DNA from 2 places in the Psychrobacillus sp. NPDC096426 genome. Region 1 is predicted to be linked to the other one. Evidence: a T-box and tRNA genes for the amino acid it is inferred to sense, from the RefSeq annotation. Region 1 holds a T-box; the other holds one or more tRNA genes.
What was found. A T-box is a leader RNA that pairs with one kind of tRNA and senses whether it is charged. The one in region 1 lies ahead of serS (serine--tRNA ligase), so its partner is inferred to be a tRNA-Ser.
Positions count from the first base shown of each region.

Region 2: it has a tRNA-Ser gene. The T-box ahead of serS (serine--tRNA ligase) is inferred to sense a tRNA for this amino acid. The anticodon was not compared.

Region 1 is NZ_JBIWEX010000044.1:5,326-15,657, reverse strand. Features, by position in the region: gene ACIQYS_RS21955 (glutathione peroxidase) at 1-388, shown strand, start outside; gene guaB (IMP dehydrogenase) at 491-1,957, shown strand; gene ACIQYS_RS21945 (serine hydrolase) at 2,100-3,434, shown strand; gene pdxR (MocR-like pyridoxine biosynthesis transcription factor PdxR) at 3,490-4,902, opposite strand; gene pdxS (pyridoxal 5'-phosphate synthase lyase subunit PdxS) at 5,011-5,895, shown strand; gene pdxT (pyridoxal 5'-phosphate synthase glutaminase subunit PdxT) at 5,901-6,494, shown strand; T-box leader at 6,518-6,732, shown strand; gene serS (serine--tRNA ligase) at 6,789-8,063, shown strand; gene tadA (tRNA adenosine(34) deaminase TadA) at 8,082-8,570, opposite strand; gene ACIQYS_RS21915 (glycosyl hydrolase family 18 protein) at 8,629-9,771, shown strand; gene ACIQYS_RS21910 (deoxynucleoside kinase) at 9,871-10,332, shown strand, end outside.
Region 2 is NZ_JBIWEX010000020.1:73,034-85,641, reverse strand. Features, by position in the region: tRNA gene ACIQYS_RS16370 (tRNA-Ala) at 1-43, shown strand, start outside; tRNA gene ACIQYS_RS16365 (tRNA-Met) at 66-139, shown strand; tRNA gene ACIQYS_RS16360 (tRNA-Ile) at 146-222, shown strand; tRNA gene ACIQYS_RS16355 (tRNA-Ser) at 235-327, shown strand; tRNA gene ACIQYS_RS16350 (tRNA-Met) at 401-477, shown strand; tRNA gene ACIQYS_RS16345 (tRNA-Asp) at 481-556, shown strand; tRNA gene ACIQYS_RS16340 (tRNA-Phe) at 708-783, shown strand; tRNA gene ACIQYS_RS16335 (tRNA-Gly) at 791-864, shown strand; tRNA gene ACIQYS_RS16330 (tRNA-Ile) at 870-946, shown strand; tRNA gene ACIQYS_RS16325 (tRNA-Asn) at 951-1,025, shown strand; tRNA gene ACIQYS_RS16320 (tRNA-Ser) at 1,032-1,122, shown strand; tRNA gene ACIQYS_RS16315 (tRNA-Glu) at 1,130-1,201, shown strand; tRNA gene ACIQYS_RS16310 (tRNA-Asn) at 1,341-1,415, shown strand; tRNA gene ACIQYS_RS16305 (tRNA-Ser) at 1,422-1,512, shown strand; tRNA gene ACIQYS_RS16300 (tRNA-Glu) at 1,520-1,591, shown strand; gene ACIQYS_RS16295 (1,4-dihydroxy-2-naphthoate polyprenyltransferase) at 1,727-2,638, opposite strand; gene ACIQYS_RS16290 (isochorismate synthase) at 2,801-4,162, shown strand; gene menD (2-succinyl-5-enolpyruvyl-6-hydroxy-3-cyclohexene-1-carboxylic-acid synthase) at 4,155-5,867, shown strand; gene menH (2-succinyl-6-hydroxy-2,4-cyclohexadiene-1-carboxylate synthase) at 5,855-6,676, shown strand; gene menB (1,4-dihydroxy-2-naphthoyl-CoA synthase) at 6,679-7,497, shown strand; gene ACIQYS_RS16270 (o-succinylbenzoate--CoA ligase) at 7,561-8,991, shown strand; gene ACIQYS_RS16265 (metal ABC transporter solute-binding protein, Zn/Mn family) at 9,017-10,141, opposite strand; gene yidD (membrane protein insertion efficiency factor YidD) at 10,242-10,475, opposite strand; gene ACIQYS_RS16255 (hypothetical protein) at 10,479-10,601, opposite strand; gene ACIQYS_RS16250 (Dps family protein) at 10,703-11,161, shown strand; gene ACIQYS_RS16245 (putative motility protein) at 11,220-11,399, shown strand; gene ACIQYS_RS16240 (transposase) at 11,475-11,816, shown strand; gene ACIQYS_RS16235 (hypothetical protein) at 11,800-11,961, shown strand; gene ACIQYS_RS16230 (MFS transporter) at 12,165-12,608, opposite strand, start outside.

The sequences.
Region 1 (10,332 bases):
AAACACCGCAAGTCATTGTGGATTTACATCTCAATTCACTGGGCTTCAGAAGTTATATGAGGAATATCATGATAAAGGACTAGAAATTTTAGCATTTCCTTGTAGCCAATTTAACAACCAGGAATTTGAGAATATTGATAGCACGTTAGAATATTGTCAACTGAACCATGGAGTTACTTTTCCTATGTTCGCAAAAATAGATGTTAAAGGAAAAGAAATACATCCATTATTTAAATTTCTTACAACAGAACAAAAAGGATTTTTATCTAATAACATAAAGTGGAATTTCACGAAATTTTTAATCGACAAAGAAGGAAAAGTAGTAGGGAGATATGCCCCGCAAACCCCTCCATTAAAAATGGAGAAAGATATTCGCAAAATTATTTAATAGAAAAATCCGAATTAATGTTTAATTAAAGGGTTCTTGACACTAGACGTGCGCGCTGATAACCTTGTAATAATATTCAGTTATAGAAGGAGGAAATTAGAAATGTGGGAGTCTAAATTTCAAAAAGAAGGTTTAACATTTGATGACGTTTTGTTAGTTCCAGCTCAATCAGAGGTGCTACCAAAAGATATCAATCTTTCCGTGCAACTCACTTCAAAAGTGAAGTTAAATATTCCAGTAATTAGTGCGGGGATGGATACTGTAACAGAAGCTAAAATGGCAATTGCGATGGCTCGACAAGGTGGATTAGGGATTATTCATAAGAATATGAGCATTGAAGAACAAGCAGAGCAAGTTGAAACAGTTAAACGTTCTGAAAATGGCGTTATTACCGATCCTTTCTTCTTAACACCAACTCATCAAGTTTATGATGCAGAACACTTAATGGGGAAATACAGAATTTCTGGTGTACCGATTGTTAATAACGAAGAAGATTTGACATTAGTGGGTATCATTACAAATCGGGATTTACGCTTTATCCAAGATTATTCTTTAAAAATTGATGAAGTAATGACAAAAGAACAGTTAGTAACAGCACCAGTTGGTACTACACTTGAAGATGCAGAGAAAATTTTACAGCAATACAAAATCGAAAAATTGCCGATTGTTGATGAAAATGGCATGCTAAAAGGATTAATTACGATTAAAGATATTGAAAAAGTAATTGAATTCCCAAATGCTGCTAAAGATCATCTTGGTCGTTTACTAGTAGGGGCAGCGGTTGGCGTAACAAAAGATACAATGCTTCGTGTAGAAAAACTTGTAAAAGCACAAGTGGATGTTATTGTTATTGATACTGCACATGGTCATTCTCAAGGAGTTATAGATACCGTAAAAAATATTCGAGAAGCTTATCCTGAATTAGATATCGTTGCTGGAAATGTGGCAACTGGTGAAGCAACTCGTGCATTATTTGAAGCTGGTGCGGATGTTGTTAAAGTAGGTATTGGACCAGGTTCTATTTGTACAACTCGTGTTGTAGCAGGGGTTGGTGTTCCTCAAATTACAGCAGTTTATGACTGTGCAACTGAAGCTCGTAAAGCAGGTAAAACAATTATTGCAGACGGAGGAATTAAATACTCTGGAGATATCGTGAAAGCTCTTGCTGCGGGTGGACATGTTGTCATGCTAGGAAGTTTACTTGCTGGTACAACTGAGAGTCCAGGAGAAACAGAAATCTTCCAAGGAAGACGTTTTAAAACATATCGTGGAATGGGATCAATTGCTGCTATGGAAAAAGGATCTAAAGATCGTTACTTCCAAGAAGAAGCGAAAAAACTGGTGCCAGAAGGAATTGAAGGACGTCTTCCTTACAAAGGACCACTTTCCGATACGATTCACCAATTACTTGGCGGTGTTCGTGCAGGTATGGGATACTGCGGAACTGGTACTTTAGAAGAATTACGTGAAAATGCACAATTCATTCGCATGACTGGTGCTGGGCTTCGTGAAAGTCATCCACATGATGTTCAGATTACGAAAGAGGCTCCAAACTATTCTATTTCTTAAGATTTAGTACAAATCGAAACTTTTGCACCCATTCGACGTCATATTCTAGGTCGAATGGGTGCTTTTTTAATTACATAATCCCTCTTATGGATAAAGTATGTTAAAATGAGCATGGAGAAAAACTAATAGTGGAGGTACAGTAGTGAAGAAAGTTTGGATGACATCAATGATTAAGTGGCTAGTACTTCCGATGTTTCTTGTTTCAGTTATATGTGGAATGCCGACTGCTACAAAAGCAGAGGATAGTTTAAATTTAAACGTCGATGCTGCAATTTTAATCGACGCTGAAACAGGTAAAATTCTGTATGAAAAAAATGCAGATGCTTCTTTAGGTATTGCTAGTATGACGAAAATGATGACGGAGTATTTACTATTTGAAGCAATTGAATCAGGAAAAATTACTTGGGATCAACAATACTCTGTAACAGATTATACATATAAAATCTCTCAAAATCGTAGTTTGAGTAATGTTCCACTTCGGGAAGATGGTACTTATTCGATTCGAGAATTGTATGAAGCAATGGCCATTTATTCGGCTAATGCTGCAACCATTGCTATTGCCGAAACAATTGCTGGTACAGAAGAGAACTTTGTAAAATTAATGAATGAAAAAGCGAAGGAAATGGGCTTGGTTGGATATAAGTTTGTCAATTCTACCGGTCTAAACAATGAAGATTTACAAGGGATGCATCCAGCAAGTACTGGAGCTTCTGATGAAAATATAATGCCAGCTAAATCGGTAGCAAAACTTGCATATTTGTTAATGAAGGATTATCCGGAAGTATTAGAAACAACTAAAATACCTAAAAAAACATTCCGTGAAGGGACTTCTGACGCTATTGAAATGAGCAACTGGAATTGGATGTTACCAGGCTTAGTTTTTGAGTATGAAGGCGTAGACGGTCTAAAAACAGGTACGACCGAATTTGCTGGACATTCCTTTACAGGGACAGCTACAAGAAATGGTATGCGTGTAATTGCCGTTGTGATGAAAGCTGTAGATGCAAATGGTGTGGGTACTTATAAAGCACGTTTTGATGCAACGAGAGCATTATTTGACTATGGCTTTGCTCAATTTTCAAAAGAAGAAATTATTCCAGCTGGATATAAAATTCCTGAACACGAAACTTTATCAGTTGAAAAAGGAAAAGAAGATAATGTAGCCATTGCTGTAAAAGATCCAATTTCAATGGTCATTAAAACAAATGAAAAAGAATTGTACAAACCTGTATTTACAGCAGAAAAAGAGAAATTAGAAGCTGCTATTGAAAAAGGTACAGTAGTAGGTAAAGTACATCTAGAAAGAACGGAAGGAACAGACTATGGTTATATTCTCGATCAAGCGCCAGAAGTGGATGTTGTAACTACTGAAGCAGTAGAAAGAGCTAGCTGGATTAGTTTAATGTTCCAAGGTATTGGGAAATTCTTCAGTAATCTGTGGAGTAGCACTACTGATTTTATTGGTGGACTATTTTAACCTTGATACCTGTCTATATTTGATATATAAAAGCACTGTTACTCAAACTTTGAGTTTACAGTGCTTTTGTTATTTCCAGAGCATCTACAAGTTGTTTGATGGCAGTTTCTAGATATTCAACTTCGATTCCTCCAAATCCTAATACAATTTTTGGTTGATGGAATGAATCCAAGTTTCCAGAAACATATTCTTGTAATCCGTATACACGTATACCTGCTCGTTTAGCAAGTTCGATAAGCTCTTCTTCCGTTTTAGAAGTTTGAACGGTTAACACAAGATGCATACCTGCTTGTTCACCTGAAATAGTAACTAGTGGATCATACATAGCAATTGTTCTTGTAACTATTTCTAATTTTCGTTTATAAATCTTCCTCATTTTATTTAGATGTTTTGCAAAATAACCTGTTTCCATAAATTTAGCGAGTATCTGCTGGTCCATTCGAGGTACTGTAGCAGCATAATACGAATATTTTTGTTTATATTGGATAATAAGTGGTTTCGGTAAAACAGCATAGGCAATACGAAGTGAAGGCATTAATGACTTTGAAAATGTACTTAAATAAATGACACGTTCGTTTTGATCGATTCCTTGTAATGACGGAATTGGTTTGCCGGTATATCTAAACTCACTATCATAATCATCTTCTATAATATATCTATTTTCAGCTTTGTAGGCCCAAGAAAGTAGCTGAGTCCGACGAGTAGCAGACAGAACCGCACCTGATGGAAACTGATGAGATGGCGTTACATACATAACTGTTGCATTCGATTGTTCTAACTGTGATACACATACTCCATCCCCGTCAACTGGAATAGGAATGGTTTTTTCATTGTCTTCTAAAAGTAAATGGTGCGTAAGTGGATAGCCTGGATTTTCAATTCCATAAATGGCTTCATTCCCTAGTAAACGAATGATTAGCGGCATTAACTGCTCTGTTCCAGACCCAAGTATAATCTGTTCAGGTGTGCATTTAACACCCCTAGATTGATACAAATAGGATGAAATTTGTTGTCTTAATGCATAGTCTCCCTGAGGGTGTCCAAGCAAAAGAAAATCTTTATTTGCTTCGCTAATGACTTCTTTAGAAAACTTTCTCCAAACTGGAAATGGAAAGGAATCTGTGTCAATTTTCCCTGGTGAGAAATCGATGGAATAGATATCCGTTGACCGTTCGTCTTGAACGATTATAGGTCGGTTTTGCTCGATCAATGCTAATTCAGTTAGGTTTTGCACGAAAAAACCTTTCCTTGCTTCGGAAGAGATAAACCCTTCGGAAACTAACTGGCTGTATGCAAATTCAATAGTTGTTTGGCTTACAGATAAATACTCTGCTAACTTTCTTTTAGAAGGAAGTTTAGCCCCTTCTTCAATTGTTCCAGTAATAATTGCTTTTTTTATTTCTGTATAAAGCTGCTCATATAAAGGAGTTAGTGAGTTTGTTTCAAGTTGGAACATAAGAAAATCCATTTTTACCACCTATCTGACCACTTTTGTTTTTGTATTTCTGATACTTTTCAAATGGTCATATTTCATTATACTAAACATTATAACAATTTGGAGGGGAATAATATGACAATTTATCAAACGGGGACGGATAGAGTAAAACGTGGGATGGCGGAAATGCAAAAAGGCGGCGTTATTATGGACGTTATCAATGCGGATCAAGCACGTATTGCAGAAGCGGCGGGTGCAGTGGCTGTAATGGCATTAGAAAGAGTACCATCGGATATTCGCGCAGCAGGTGGAGTTGCCCGTATGGCTGACCCTCGCATTATGGAAGAGGTAATGGGTGCAGTAACCATCCCTGTAATGGCAAAAGCTCGTATTGGGCATATTACCGAAGCCCGCATTTTAGAAGCGATGGGCGTAGATTATATTGACGAGTCAGAAGTTTTGACACCGGCCGATGAAGAGTATCATTTACGTAAAAGTGATTTTACAATACCGTTTGTTTGTGGATGTAAAGATTTAGGGGAAGCAGCTCGCCGTATTGGGGAAGGAGCTTCTATGCTACGTACAAAAGGGGAGCCCGGGACAGGAAATATTGTAGAAGCTGTTCGTCACCTACGTAAAGTGAATGCGCATGTACGTAAAATTGTCCATATGAACGAGGATGAGCTAATGACAGAAGCGAAAATTTTAGGAGCTCCTTATGATATTTTATTGCAAATAAAAAATAACGGTAAACTACCAGTTGTAAATTTTGCGGCGGGTGGTGTTGCAACACCAGCAGATGCAGCACTCATGATGGAACTCGGGGCAGATGGTGTATTTGTTGGATCAGGTATTTTCAAGTCAGAAAACCCAGAGAAATTTGCCCGTGCAATTGTCGAAGCTACAACACATTATCAAGATTATAAATTACTTGTAGAAATCTCAAAAGACTTAGGTATCCCCATGAAGGGAATAGAAATTTCACGTTTAGCTGCTGGGGAACGCATGCAAGATAGAGGATGGTAATATAAATGGTTAAAATAGGAGTTTTAGCGCTTCAAGGAGCAATTAGCGAACATGTTCTTTCTATTGAAGCATGTGGAGCAAAAGCCATTTTAGTAAAAAGTAAAGATGATTTGAACCTAGTGGATGGTTTAATCCTACCCGGAGGAGAAAGCACTACAATGCGTAAACTAATCGATCACTATGACCTGCTTGTACCATTGCAACAGTTTGCATCTGAGGAAAAACCAATGTTTGGTACATGTGCTGGTTTAATCCTTCTAGCAAAAAAATTAGTTGGATATGATGCTGCGCATATTGGTGTGTTAAACGCTACAGTAGAGCGTAATTCTTTCGGACGACAAGTAGATAGCTTTGAAACTTCACTTGTAGTAAAGGATATTGCAACAGATTTTCCTGCTGTTTTTATAAGAGCTCCGCATATAGTAGAGGTCGGACCAGGCATAGAAATACTTGCTACACATGAAGATAGAATTGTAATGGCTAAACAAGGACATATACTAGGATGTTCTTTTCATCCAGAGTTAACGGCTGATCATCGCATTGCTGCCTATTTTACTGACATGGTAAAGGAATCACTTGCCAAGAAAGCATCTGTATAGTAAAGTGAAAGTAATTTAATGATTAAAAAACGATGATGGGAAGCAGTAACAAGCACGTTTTTTCTAGAGAGTCAGCGGCTGGTGCAAGCTGATATAAACACTTGTGAATCCGTCCTTTGAGTTGAACGGCTGAATTTTAGTAAGTCGTTTCCGGTTGAAAAGCCGTTATTTTACAAGTGGACTTGACATATGGTCAAGTCAATCAGGGTGGCAACGCGGGTATGCTCTCGTCCCTTTTATAGGGGATGGGGGCTTTTTTGTCGTTTTTTTATTAAAAATTAGGAGGAATTGTACATGTTAGATGTGAAATTTGTACGAGAAAATTACGAAACAGTAAAAGCGAAACTTGCAAAACGTGGAGAAGAAATTTCGGAGTTCGATCAATTCCAACCATTAGATCAAAAGCGTAGAGAACTGATTGCTAAAACAGAAGTGCTAAAAGCGGAGCGAAATGAATTCTCTCAAAAAATTTCAGAGATGAAACGTAATAAAGAAAATGCAGATGATCTTATTGCTCGTATGCGAGAAGTTGGCGATGCTATTAAAGTATTGGATGAAGAGCTACGAGAAGTGGAAGAAAAGTTCGATCATATGATGATGCGTATTCCAAATATTCCACATGATAGTGTTCCAATTGGTGATTCAGAAGATGATAACGTGGAAATTCGTACATGGGGTAAAGTGCCTTCTTTTGATTTTGAAACGAAAGCACATTGGGATATCGCAACTGATTTAAAAATAGTGGATTTTGAACGTGCGGCAAAAGTTACAGGAAGTCGTTTTGCTTTTTACCGTGGATTAGGAGCAAGACTGGAGCGTGCTTTGATCAACTTCATGATGGATTTACATGCGGAAGAGCATGGATATGAAGAAATGTTACCTCCTTATTTAGCAAACCGTGCAAGCTTGACTGGTACTGGTCAGCTTCCGAAGTTTGAGGAAGATGCATTTTTAATAAACGAAGAAGATTATTTCTTAATCCCAACGGCAGAAGTTCCGGTTACGAATTTTTACCGAGATGAAATTCTAGATGCGGCAGCATTACCACAAGCATTTACTGCTTTTAGTGCTTGTTTCCGATCAGAGGCAGGATCTGCAGGACGTGATACAAGAGGTTTAATACGACAGCATCAATTTAATAAAGTGGAGCTTGTTCGTTTTGTGAAGCCGGAAGATTCTTATGAACAGTTGGAGTTACTTACTGGTCACGCAGAAAAAGTGTTGCAGTTATTAGGACTACCATACCGTGTGCTTCATATGTGTACAGCAGACTTAGGATTTACTGCTGCGAAAAAGTATGATTTAGAAGTTTGGTTACCAAGTTACGGGGAGTATAAAGAAATTTCCTCTTGCAGTAACTTCGAGGATTTCCAAGCTCGTCGTGCTGGTATTCGCTTTAGAAGAGAGACGGGCGCTAAACCTGAATATGTACACACATTAAATGGAAGTGGACTTGCGCTTGGTCGTACAGTTGCCGCTATTTTAGAGAATTATCAACAAGCCGATGGAACAGTAGTTGTCCCGGAAGTTTTAGTACCGTATATGGGTGGAAAAACTGTCATTAAGTAATAAGAAAAGAACCAGAGACTATAAACGTTTCTGGTTCTTTTTTTGTGCGCGGAGATTCCGAAAAAATTCGGTAAGAAGGCTACCACATTCTTCAGCCAAAACACCTTCTGTCACTTCACACATATGGTTGAATCTACTGTCATTTAAAAGTCGGTATAACGAATCTACACAACCTGCTTTTGCATCTCTAGCCCCATATACAACACGGGGAATACGTGATTGTAAAATAGCTCCTGCGCACATAGGACAAGGCTCTAGTGTTACATATAAAGTCGTTTGTTCTAATCTCCAGCTTCCAATTTTCGCGCATGCTTCTTGAATTGCTAATAATTCCGCATGGGTGGTTGCATTTTGAGTCGTCTCTCTTAAATTAAAAGCCTTTGCAATAACTTCATCTTTGTATACAACAATAGCCCCAATTGGTACTTCTCCAATAGCGGCTGCTTTTTTTGCTTCTTCTATCGCTAAGTTCATATAATGTTCATCCAATTTAAAACAACCCCTCATGCATAGTGTAGCATGTTTTATTTATGTTCTGCATATTGTATGTTGAAGGAGTGATCGATTGATATATATAGTGAAGCAAGGAGATAATTTATATGCAATCGCAAAACGTTTTGGCACAAATGTTGCAACAATTGCCTCTATAAACCAACTCCCAGAACCTGATGTATTAGTCGTAGGTCAGGCACTTGTTTTACCAGCGACGCCTAGTCCAGATCGACCCATAATTGAAACAAATTTATACGTAGAGTGGTTTACAGAAGTACCATCCCAAAATGTCATTAATCAAGTAGAGAAATATGCAGACCAATTAACGTATATGATGCCATTTGCATATGAAGTAAAGAGGGACGGCTCTTTAGCTTCTATGAATTGGGGAAGTTTGTCCGAAGTTGCAAAAACACATCGAGTAGAAACAGTTATTGTAATCGTTAATATTGAAAATTATGCATTTAGTGACACATTAGCACATACAGTTTTTACAAATGAGACAGTGAAAAAGAATGTATTTGCACAAACGGTTGCGGAAGCGGAAAAAAGAGGTACGAAACATATTCATGTTGACTTTGAGTATATAAACAAAGAGGACAGAGAAAATTATGTGAATTTCTTGAAAGAGTTCAAGGATTTCGCGAAAGGATATGCAATTTCTGCAACACTTGCTCCGAAAACAAGTGCCGAACAAAATGGCAAGTGGTACGGTGGATTTGATTATAAAGCAATTGGAGAAGTAGTTGATTTTGTTGTCATTATGACATATGAATGGGGTTACAGTGGAGGCCCTCCTATGGCAGTTTCTCCAATCGGTCCAGTTCGAAAAGTATTAGAATATGCGGTAACAGAAATTGAGCCTCGTAAAGTATTGATGGGCCAAAATTTGTATGGATACGACTGGACATTACCGTATAAACAAGGAAATCCAAATGCTAAAGCATTAAGTCCCCAACAAGCAATTCAATTAGCTAAAAACCGGAATGTTGCTATTGAGTATGATAAAGTTGCACAAGCACCGTATTTTCATTATTGGTTAGATGGAAAAGAGCATGAGGTTTGGTTTGAGGATGCAAGGTCTATTGAAGCAAAGTTTAAACTGTTGAAAGAGTTAAAATTATTAGGGATAGCCTATTGGCATAGCGGTTTTGATTTTCCACAAAACTGGTATTTGCTACAACAAATGTTTCGGGTGAAAAAAAATAGAGTATAGTTGTCTTTCTTTTGGAAAGGCAACTATATTCTATTTTTTATTTTCAAGCTATGTTAAAATAAAGGGCACGATTTGAAATATTAGAGTGAGGGTAAAATTATGTCCATTCCATTTATTACGGTTGAAGGTCCCATAGGTGTTGGAAAGACCTCGTTAGCAAAGATAATTGCACAAACGTATCAATTTGAATTGTTAAAAGAAATTGTGGATGAAAATCCTTTTTTGAATAAATTTTACGATGATATTGCCGAGTGGAGTTTCCAAACGGAAATGTTTTTTTTATGTAATCGTTATAAACAATTAAGTGATATAGAGAAAAAGTATCTATCGAAAGATAAAGGAGTTATAGCGGATTACCATATTTTTAAAAATCTAATTTTCGCTAAACGTTCGTTAAATGAAGTAGAATATGAGAAATATGAATCTATTTATCAAATTTTAACGCAAGATATGCCTATTCCTAATATGGTTATTTATCTTGATGCAAGTTTAGACGTCCTTCTTAATCGTATTAATATGCGAGGAAGGGACTTTGAAAAGAAGATAAGTCCAGATTATTTA
Region 2 (12,608 bases), on a different contig from region 1:
TGCACGCAGGAGGTCAGCGGTTCGATCCCGCTAGGCTCCACCATAACAATTATAGCAACAATCTTGGCGGTGTAGCTCAGCTGGCTAGAGCACTCGGTTCATACCCGAAAGGTCGTGGGTTCGACTCCCTCTGCCGCTATATTAAGGACCTTTAGCTCAGTTGGTTAGAGCAGACGGCTCATAACCGTCCGGTCGCAGGTTCGAGTCCTGCAAGGTCCACCAACAACATATTCCGGAGGAATACCCAAGTCTGGCTGAAGGGATCGGTCTTGAAAACCGACAGGCGGGTCATACCGCGCGGGGGTTCGAATCCCTCTTCCTCCTCCATTTTAAATTTGTTGTTAGTTGTATGAAATACATACATAAATAAGCACTTATAATGTTTTAAGTATATTATTATCGCGGGGTGGAGCAGTTCGGTAGCTCGTCGGGCTCATAACCCGAAGGTCACAGGTTCAAATCCTGTCCCCGCAACCAAATGGTCCCGTGGTGTAGCGGTTAACATGCCTGCCTGTCACGCAGGAGATCGCCGGTTCGATCCCGGTCGGGACCGCCATTTAATTTTTGTGAATTTATTAGTTTGAGATTTAGGATAAGCAAGCAGGTCGAGGAAGCAATCGAGCGAAAGAAGGAGCGTACTTAAGTACGTGACTGACAGAGCGAGTGCAGCTGACGAAGAGATGCGCAGCTTAGCGTAAATCGAAGATGGCTCAGTAGCTCAGTCGGTAGAGCAAAGGACTGAAAATCCTTGTGTCGGCGGTTCGATTCCGTCCTGAGCCACCATAGTAATGCGGGTGTAGTTTAGTGGTAAAACCTCAGCCTTCCAAGCTGATGATGAGAGTTCGATTCTCTTCACCCGCTCCAATAATGGGCCTATAGCTCAGCTGGTTAGAGCGCACGCCTGATAAGCGTGAGGTCGATGGTTCGAGTCCATTTAGGCCCACCATTATTCCGAAGTAGCTCAGTGGTAGAGCAATCGGCTGTTAACCGATTGGTCGTAGGTTCGAGTCCTACCTTCGGAGCCATCATATGGGGAAGTACTCAAGTGGCTGAAGAGGCGCCCCTGCTAAGGGTGTAGGTCGGGCAACCGGCGCGAGGGTTCAAATCCCTCCTTCTCCGCCATATGTTTGGCCCCTTGGTCAAGCGGTTAAGACACCGCCCTTTCACGGCGGTAACACGGGTTCGAATCCCGTAGGGGTCATTTTAAAAGCATGTATCCTATTAGGATTAGGAAACATGCTTTTTTATTTCTTAAGAATCATAATAGTTTTCAAATGAGTGGCTCTATGTAGTTCTATTAAACTTAATTAGAGTTCGATTCCATTTAGGTCTACCATTATTCCGAAGTAGCTCAGTGGTAGAGCAATCGGCTGTTAACCGATTGGTCGTAGGTTCGAGTCCTACCTTCGGAGCCATCATATGGGGAAGTACTCAAGTGGCTGAAGAGGCGCCCCTGCTAAGGGTGTAGGTCGGGCAACCGGCGCGAGGGTTCAAATCCCTCCTTCTCCGCCATATGTTTGGCCCCTTGGTCAAGCGGTTAAGACACCGCCCTTTCACGGCGGTAACACGGGTTCGAATCCCGTAGGGGTCATATTTAAAAAGCATGTTTCCAATTAGGAGACATGCTTTTTTCATTTAAGAATCGTAATATTTTTTAATTTAAAGTTTCATATTCATTTAAAAAAGCAAGAAGAAAAATTAATCATTTCTCTTCTTGCTTTTTATTTTATAAGAAGTACCCGATTAATAAGCCTATCCCTAATAGGAACACGAAAATAGTATTCGTGAGTGCTGTATCTTTCATAGCTGGAGCAACTTCAAGTGGATTATCTTTTTCTCTGAATAGTTTAATCGCATGCAATGGTTTTTTAATGCTTAATATAACGAGTAATGCCCATGGTGTAATAATTTGTAGTAAGACTAAGCCTACAATCCAAAGGTAGGATATGATAAAATAAGAAGCTAAAATCGTAATAGCGTTTTTTCTACCAACAAGGATTGCCATCGTTTTTCTGCCGCCTTTTGTGTCTTCCTCAAGATCTCGGATATTATTAGAAAGCATAATCGCCGCTACAAGTAGTGCGCTCGGAATAGAAAGTAGGATGGCAAAGTTAGGTACAGAACCAACTTGAATAAAAGTAGCAATTAATACAATGAGCATACCCATTACTACACCACTAAAAAACTCTCCGAATGGGGTATAGGCAATAGGATAAGGTCCGCCGGTATACAGGTATCCTATTAACATACATGCAGCACCAACAACTAGTAACATCCAAGAAGACTTATAGCAAATGTAGATGCCTAGTAATCCAGCGAGCACATATAACAATAATGCCAACTGCATTACGGTTTTCGGTTTAACGCCATTTCTAACAATAGCTCCGCCGATACCTACGGATTCTTCACTATCAAGCCCTCGTGCAAAATCATAGTATTCATTGAACATATTGGTTGCTGCTTGTATAAAAAGACAAGCAACTAACATAGCTAAAAATAGAAGCCAGTTAATATTTGTGTAATAAAGTGCAATCATCGTCCCCAAGAATACCGGAGCAAATGAAGCAGTTAATGTATGTGGTCTTGTTAATTTCCACCAGACACGCCAGCCTTTGTCGGCTTGTAGTTCATGTGACATAAAATTCTCTCTCCTTTTAAACAATCCATTATCAATATTAGCATATATTCGTTGCAAAATGTGTGCCGAAAAGCGTAGAAAGTTGTATGATTAAGGGTAGAGTAAATAAAACAACAAAACATCACGATAAACTTCAAGATATGAATACGGAGGTAATTTTTAATGCCGAAAACCACCGGTCAAAAGCAAACAACATTACGTTTTTATACAGAAACACTAGAAGTATCTAGATTATCAGCTCATGCTTTTTTTGAAGCAGGAGATGAAAAATATAAAGGGCAACGATTTTTTTGGCAAAACAAAGAAAAAACACTGACGCTAGTTGGCCTAGGTCATGCGCATACACTTACGAATAGTTTAGAAGATAATCGATATGCGGATATCGATGCAAAATGGAAAGAACTATGTAATGCATCGTTGAGAGAACAAGTGGATGTTTCGCCAATTCTTTTTGGAGGATTTGCATTCGATCCCAAAAATACAATTGCATCAGAATGGGACAATTTTCCTTCAGCTTTCTTTGTAGTAGCCACATTCCAATTAGTAATTCAACAAGATCGAGCTTTTGTGAGCATTCATTATATTACAAATGAGGAAGAGAGCGCAGATATATTTGAACGATTACGTGTGGAAAGAGATGCGCTTATACACACTGCCCAAGTAAGAGAGCTACAAACTCATTCAAAGCCTGAGTTAGTAAAACGAGAAGATCGATTAAAAGAGCAGTATTTACATGCGGTGGAAGATGTTACAAAGAGGATTCGTGCGGATGAAGTGAATAAAGTGGTAATTGCTCGGTCGCTTAAGTTAAAGTTTGATAAGGATTTTTCTCCAGCAACGGCAATTTACCATGCTGCCATGGAGCAACCGGAAAGTTATTTGTTTGGCTTAGAAAATGGAGAGCAAATGTTTTTTGGAGCAACACCAGAACGGTTAGTGAAAGTAGAAAACAAAAAAGCACAGTCTGCAGGACTTGCAGGTTCTGTTAGACGTGGTAAAAGTTCAGTGGAAGATAAAGCATTAGGGGAAGCATTACTTGCGGATCCTAAAAACTTAGAGGAACATAAATATGTAGTGGAAATGATTAAGAAAGTATTTACGCAGTATTGTAAAGACCTTAAAGTAAGCGCAAGACCCAAGCTTATGAAAATTAGAGATATACAACATTTATATACACCGATTGAGGGGCATTTGAAAAAGGATTCCTCTTTATTTGAATTAGTACAAGCATTACATCCGACACCAGCTCTAGGAGGAGAACCACGTCAAGATGCGATTAATATAATTCGGGAATCCGAACAAATGAATCGTGGTTATTATGCAGCTCCCATTGGTTGGATTAATACAGAAGGGGACGGGGAGTTCGCGGTCGGTATCCGTTCTGCGTTAATTGAAAACGAACATGCTTATTTATATGCAGGCGGAGGAATTGTAGCGGAATCATCTTCAATTGAAGAATTTGAAGAAACCCGTGTCAAATTTAGACCAATGTTACGCACGCTTGGAGGAAACATGAATGACTAACATCGAGTATTTAACATCCTATGTAAATCAATTTGTAGAAACGATTAAGCAAGCAGACGTTAAACATATCGTCATGTGTCCTGGTTCCAGGTCCACCCCACTTGCTTATGGCTTTGCTAAAAGCAAAGGATTTGAATTTTATCGCCAAACGGATGAACGCTCCGCTGGGTACTTCGCTTTAGGTATTGCGAAAGCAACAAAGGAACCGGTTGTGTTGCTGTGTACTTCAGGGACGGCTGCAGCAAATTTCTTCCCGGCAATTGTAGAAGCTTTTTATGCGCGTGTTCCATTGATAGTTGTGACTGCGGATCGACCACATGAATTACGAGAAGTGGGGGCACCGCAAGCAATTGATCAAATACATCTTTTTGGAAAGCATGTAAAATGGTCAGTTGATTTTCCACTTCCAGAAGAAAATACAGCAAGTTTAAAGTTTATGGAGCGCCATATTCATCGTGCGTTATCCACTTCGAAGACGTTACCGATGGGACCGGTACATATTAATGTGCCTTTCCGAGAACCGCTGTTAGTAAATATGGATCAATCATTACCAGTCCCTGAGGTACAAGTGTCTGAAATAGGGAAGCTTGTTCCAAGTCGTAATTTCACCGAGTGGTATGTAGATGTGCTAATGCGTGAAGAAAAAGGACTACTCATTGTGGGGGATTCCATTCATTCAACGGAAGGTTTTTGGGATTTTGCAAGAACGGTTAAGTGGCCAGTGTTAGTTGATCCTCTTTCTAATTTAAGGACTTCAGTACCCGAAGATTGTATGGATTTATGTATAGACCAATACGATGCTATTTTGAAAAATGATGCTTTTAAACAAGTAGCTATGCCAAATGTTTTGATTCGTTTTGGAGCGCAACCTGTTTCGAAGCCACTTACCTTATTTTTGAAAGCATGTAAACCAGATGTGTATATAGTGGTCGATGAAAGCCCCGTCTTCCGAGATTCTATTCATATCGTGACACATCATGTGCAAGTGGAAGCCACTTATTTATGGATCCCATTAGAAGAAAAACAAGTATCTAGTTATTTGAACAATTGGTCGAAAGCAAATGATATTGCAACGAATCATATACAAACGTATATCGAAAACGAAGAAGATGAAGGTGCACTGGCAGGTATATTATTCGAGGCACTCCCTGATGGGGTAGACTTGTTTGCAAGCAGTAGTATGCCGATTCGAGACGTAGATACGTTTTTCAATAAAACAACGAAAGACGTACAAATTTACGCGAACAGAGGAACGAACGGCATTGATGGCGTAGTATCTACCGCATTAGGTGTACAAGCTGCGACCAAGCGACCTGGCTATTTACTTATCGGTGACCTTGCTTTTTTACATGATGTAAACGGCTTAATCGTTAGTAGATTTCATGAAACGAATTGTACGATTGTTATTATGAATAATGATGGTGGCGGTATTTTCTCTTATTTACCGCAATCGACAGAAACAAATTACTTTGAGCATTTATTTGGGACGCCAACTGGATTAGAGTTTTCGCATATTGCGACAATGTATGATGCACAATATGATGCAGTGCATTCAAAAGATGCATTCGAGCAAGTAATCGTACAACCTAAAACGAAAGATATTCGAATTATTGAAGTGTTTACGAATCGACAATTGAATACAGAAACGCATCGAAAGTTATGGGCAGGTATTTCGGAGGAGTTAGATACCATTTGGAAAGTTTAAATGTGAAGGTTCGTTCGATAAACATGCACATTAAGAGATACAATATCGGAGCTGCAAAAAAAGTTGTATGGTTTCATGGTTTTACGGGTTCTAGTAGTACTTGGGAGGAAGTAATTAGCTTTCTTCCTTCTTCGATGGAACTGTTAACTATTGATCTAATAGGGCATGGACAGACGGATAAACCAAGTGATACCGTATGCTATTTTGTAGAAGAACAAATAGAAGACCTACATGTATTGTTCCAACAACTGGAATGGACTCATTTTACACTTGTTGGGTACTCAATGGGGGGACGTTTGGCTTTAGCATATGCCGCTAAATATCCTGTAGACACATTAATATTAGAGAGTAGTTCCCCAGGCCTCGCAGGTGAAGATGAACGCCAGAAAAGAAAGTTGTCTGATGAATTGCTTGCAGAACGGATTATGAAAGAAGGGGTTATTTCTTTCGTTGATTTTTGGGAGGGTATTCCTTTATTCCAAACCCAAAAAAGACTGTTACCTGAAAAGCAGGCAATGATTCGTGATGAAAGAATTGCTCAGTCAGCAATTGGGCTTAGCAATAGCTTGAAAGGATTTAGTACGGGTGTTCAGCCTTCATATTGGGAAAATTTAAGCGAGATGTCTATTCCCGTGTTTTTATTGGTCGGGGAATTGGATTTGAAGTTTTGTACCATTGCAAGAAGGATGGAAAAGGAGTTGCCGAACGCAAAATTAGAAGTAGTAAAAGATGCCGGGCATGCAATTCATGTGGAAAAACCGAAAATCTTTGCTACAATAATAAAGAAAGTTATTTTAGAGGAGGAATAAAGATGACTCGTGAATGGACAACGCTACATACATATGAAGACATTAAATATGAATTTTATAATGGCATTGCGAAAGTAACGATTAACCGTCCGGAAGTGCGAAATGCATTTCGCCCGAAAACGGTAATGGAAATGATTGATGCATTTTCACGCGCACGTGATGATAAAAACGTTGGGGTTATTATCTTAACTGGAGAAGGCGAGCATGCTTTCTGTTCAGGTGGAGACCAAAAAGTACGGGGCCATGGTGGATATGTTGGAGAAGACGAAATTCCTCGTTTAAATGTACTTGATCTACAACGTTTAATCCGCGTTATTCCAAAACCAGTTGTTGCAATGGTAGCTGGTTATGCAATTGGCGGAGGTCATGTGTTACATGTAGTATGTGACTTAACAATTGCTGCTGATAATGCACGTTTTGGACAAACTGGTCCTAAAGTCGGGTCGTTTGATGCTGGCTACGGTTCAGGCTATCTTGCACGTATTGTTGGACATAAAAAGGCACGTGAGATTTGGTACCTTTGCCGTCAATACGATGCACAGCAAGCACTTGATATGGGGCTAGTGAATACAGTTGTTCCTTATGCGCAACTGGAAGATGAAACAGTACAATGGTGTGAAGAAATGCTAGAAATGAGTCCAACTGCACTTCGCTTCTTAAAAGCGGCAATGAATGCAGATACAGACGGTTTAGCAGGTCTTCAACAATTGGCAGGAGACGCAACACTTCTTTACTACACAACAGATGAAGCAAAAGAAGGACGCGATGCATTTAAAGAAAAACGTAAACCTGATTTTGGCCAATTTCCACGTTTTCCGTGATTGCCTAAAGTGTCTGAGCTGCCCTATTTGTATAGGGCAGCTTCTTTTTGAAAGGAGAATAATATGTATCCGAATTTATTGATAAAACGGGCTAGTCTAACCCCTGATCGAGTTGCTATACGATTTAACGAACAGGAATGGACATTTGCCAAATTGTCAGAAAAAGCAATGGGATTTGCCGAGAAGCTTCATACCAAAGGAATTGAAAAGGGAATGCGAATTGCTATTTTGTCCTCTTCCAATCCAACGTTAGTAGTTGTTTTACATGGATGTATGCAGCTAGGTTGTGAACTTGTCATGTTAAATGAACGATTGTCAGAAGAAGAGTTGAGCTATCAATTAGCTGATAGTGCACCAGATTATTTATTAGTAGATGATCACACGAAAAGAAGTTTATCTTTTACTAAAAAATTTTCATTTGGAGAAATTGAAAATGCTGAACGTTCTTTTTTTGAAGTAGAGAAAGAGTGGTCGAAAGAGCGTACAGTCACAATCATGTATACTTCCGGTACTACTGGAAGACCAAAAGGTGTACGACAGTCTCTAGAAAATCATGTAATGAGTGCGACTGGATCCGCTCTCAACTTAGGTGTTCACCCAAATGATTGCTGGTTGTGCACGATGCCATTATTTCATATTAGTGGTTTTTCTATTTTAATGCGTTCCGTTTATTATGGAATGACGATTAATTTGCAGTCAAAGTTTGACGCTGAAGCAGCTATTAAAGAAATTTTATCTGGTACGGTTACACGTATGTCCGCCGTCGCAGTTATGTTAGAAAGAATGTTAACTGTCTTAGAATCGAAGGATTTGTCATTTCCTAGTACGTTTCAATCGGTGATTGTAGGTGGAGGACCAGTGCCTTCAAATTATTTAGAGCGAGCAATCGAGCGAAATATTCCAGTTCTACAAACATACGGTATGACGGAAACAGCATCTCAAACGACGACATTAGCAAGTGAGGATGCGATTCGCAAATTAGGCTCTGCAGGTAAACCACTGTTCTTTGCGGATGTACGTATTGATGGGGATGAGAAAATTGGGGAAATTTGCATCAAAGGCCCACATGTGACAAAAGGATATGTTGGAGCGGCGGAAATGATAAATCCATTAGTGGATGGTTGGCTGCATACGGGAGATATTGGATATTTGGACGACGAGGGTTATTTATTTGTTATTGATCGACGTTCGGACCTAATTATTTCTGGTGGAGAAAATATATACCCGGCAGAGGTAGAGCAAGCTTTAGTGAAACATCCTGCAGTGAAAGAAGCTGGTGTTTCTGGAAAGCAAGATGACAAATGGGGACAAGTACCTGTCGCTTTTGTTGTATTAAAAGACGAAGCTTCGGAAGAAGGATTAAGAGCTTTCATGAAAAAGCAACTAGCTACATACAAGCAACCAGTGGATTACTATTTTGTAGACCAATTACCTCGTAATGGGTCTAATAAGTTGCTTAGAAGAGAGCTTTTTAACTCTATAAAAAACACTTAGAAAATGAATTCTAAGTGTTTTTTAACTATTGTAATACTGTTTTTAAAGTGTCTAAATTTCTTTTCATTAGTGTGAAATACGTTTCGTTATTTGCAACATCTTCTTTCGAAAGAACACCTAAATTGTGCAATACTAAGCTTTCCGCACCAACTTCTTTTTGGATAACCTCTGTCAGCTTGGATGAAACATTTTGTTCAAATAGTATATACTTAATATTTTTTTCTTTGGCTAAGTCAATAATTTTTGTCAGTTCTTTTTGAGATGGCTCATCTTGTGAATTTAATCCAGCAACTGCAATTTGCTCTAAACCATATGTGTTTGCGATGTATCCAAATGCAGCATGGGAAACGAAAAATGTTTTGTTCGGTGTATGATCAGCCATTTCTGCAAAATCAGCATCCAGTTTTTGAAGTTCTGTAATTAATTGCTCATAATTTTTTTCAAAGTTATCTTTTTGATCTGGAGCAGCTTCGACAAGCGCATTTTTAATAGATAAAGCTAGATTTTGACTGATTTTTGGAGAAATCCATACATGTGGGTCTGTTCCTCCATGATCATGCCCCTCATGGTCGTGATCATGATCTTCTTCTGCAGCAGCTTCATGGTCGTGATCGTGATCTTCTTCTGTAGCAGCTTCATGGTCGTGATCGTGATCTTCTTCTGTAGCAGCTTCATGGTCGTGATCGTGATCTTCTTCTGTAGCAGCCTCATGGTCGTGATCATGATCTTCTTCTGTAGCAGCCTCATGACTGTGATCATGTGTATCAGCTTGTAATTGCTCTTCTGGAACAGAATCGATTGTTGCGATCATTTTTACATGTTCACCAGCTAATGTTTTTTTCGCATTTTCAACAAAACCTTCTAAGCCTAAACCTATATAGAAAAATAAATCAGCGTCTGCAAGTTGAATCATATCTTTTTGCGTAGGTTCGAACGTATGCTCATTTGATCCTGGGGGATAAATTGAACTTACATGTACTGCATCCCCACCGATTCTTTCTGCAAAATATTGAAGCGGATAGACGGTTGTATAAACTTGAACCGTATCGTCTTTTTCTTGCGTAGTTTCTGTTGGACTCGCTTCATTTCCACATGCGGCGGTAAATAAAACAAGTAGGACGACTGAAAATAGTAATAACGATTTTTTCAATTTATTCATCTCCTAAATAGTAATGGTTACGTTTTGTAAAGCAATAACTTTTACATCTTACTAGACTATTAAAAAAAAAGCAAGAAAAATAGCCTTTGAATTATTTTTTGTTCAAAGGCCATTCTTCTGGAACGGGATCAATGCCACCTTCATGAAAAGGATGACATTTTAATATTCTTCTAATCGTTAAGTATCCACCTTTAATCGCGCCATGTTTTTGCACTGCTTCTACACCGTAATGGGAGCATGTCGGATAAAATCTACAACTTGGCGGTGTTAAAGGGGAAATAAATTTTTGATAAAAGCGGAAAATAGCTATGATAATCTGTTTCATGTGCTATTCAGCATCCTTAGGTTTAGGATCAATGGCAGAAGGTTTTTCATCCATTGCTAGTTTATATAAAAATGTGAAACCAAATATACTAAGTAAAATTGCTGCGCCTAAAATCCAAAATACCATGTTATTCACTCCATAAAATATTGTGTATATGTTTATTGTAAGTAATAACGAGGTATATTAAAAGTGAAAGCAATTATTATATTAGGGAGAGTGGCAAATTTATGTCAGAAGCATTGAATAAAGAACTAAACAAGCAAGTTGCAAATTGGTCTGTACTATATACAAAATTACATAATTTTCATTGGTATGTAAAGGGACCATCCTTCTTTACATTGCACGCCAAATTTGAAGAGTTATATAACGAAGCAACATTAAATATGGACGAAATCGCTGAACGTTTACTAACTTTAGGTGAGGCACCAGTTGCAACTTTAAAAGAGCATTTAGAGCTTTCCGATATTAAAGAAGCACAAAATATAGAAAGTGCAGATGAAATGGTTCAAGATGTTGTAAAAGATTTTGATAAAATCATGAAATCGCTCAAAAAAGGAATGGCAGAAGCGGCGAAAGAAGATGATGATATGACCGAAGATATGCTGAATGCTATTTATCAAAAAACGGAAAAACATCAATGGATGCTGAATGCATTTTTAGGGGATACAAACGAAAGTAAGAAATAACACCTATGTAAAGTATATGCTAGATATCCGATAATAAGGGTATAAAGGAGGGATTTTTGTGGATATTAACTCCATAATGTCTTCGCAGCTTATGCAACTACAGCAAACGGTTCAAATGAGTGTTTTACAAAATGCCATGAATATGGACACTGTAGCTGCTGTGCAGTTGCTTGAAGATATGCCTCAAACTGCTGCCCCTCATCCTTATAAGGGATCGGTAGTAGACATTCAAGCGTAAGAAAAACTTGTACCAATTATTTTGGTGCATGTTTTTTTTGTTTACACACATACTATTTGAAAAGGATGTGTGTAGGTGACTTTAAACAAAGTGTATATATCGGTCAAAAACCAAAAATTATATTTGTACCCTGACGAATCACCATGGGAATTCGAAATTGCGGTGAGCCGGGAAGTTATTCCCGTTTTTCAAAAGCTTTTTGATCAATTAGGTAGTGTAGAAATAAGCAACTTTTGGCGAGCGCATATACCAATAAGGAAATATCATTTCGATAAGGAAAATGATCAATACGACAGAAGGATGAAAAAGATATACGCGCTCATTCACGAATTTGGAGATGAAGAATCTCAAAAATTTGTAGAACAGCTTCCCTATTTTAATCCAAGAAGGAGAGAGACAGTTGAGCAAAAATATTAATCGTAAAGGAAATGAAACTCCAACCAATTATCGTAATGTAAGTTCATTGTTAAACCAAGACCCCCAACTAAAAGCGAAACAGAATATTGCACAAAATAGAGCTGAAGGTAACGAGCATTATAAAAAAGATCCACAAAAGGAGTAGTTAGCTAAAAGACTTAGCATGATTGCTAAGTCTTTTTTCATGGGCTATACGGTGTGTATGCGAAGGATAAGTTATACAACAGGATACTCCACATATTTTAAAAACTAGAAGTCATAAGCCTTCTAGTTAAAAATAACAACTACATCCCCATTATGGAAAATTCTACAAACGATGTATTTTCAACGGTAATCCATCATTCTGTACTATAAGGCAGGAGCACGTGTATCTTTTACTGGTGATTTTGAATTGCTCGTTATTAAAATAATTGACCATACTATCGCTAAAATAGCCAAACCGAGTGAAGCGAACAATAATGTAGGGCGTCCACCTTCAGAGCCTGTAATGTTTAAAATAGTTTGATAAAAAAATGGGCTTATTAAACCTCCAAGGCCTTGTGCAGCTACTACAAAACCAACAAATGAAATACCTTTTTGCTCATTTGATAATTCGGATGTTCGTGCTAAAACTCCGGGAAGTGCTAATCCTAAGCCCATTCCACCAATAAAACTACCGACAAAAATCATCGTTAAGCTACTGGATAAATAACATGCAAATATACCACCGCCAGTTAATAGAACAGCTATAGGTACGTTTTGGATAGGCATGAGTGCGCGTAGTTTAGAGAAGAACATACCAACAATTAACGT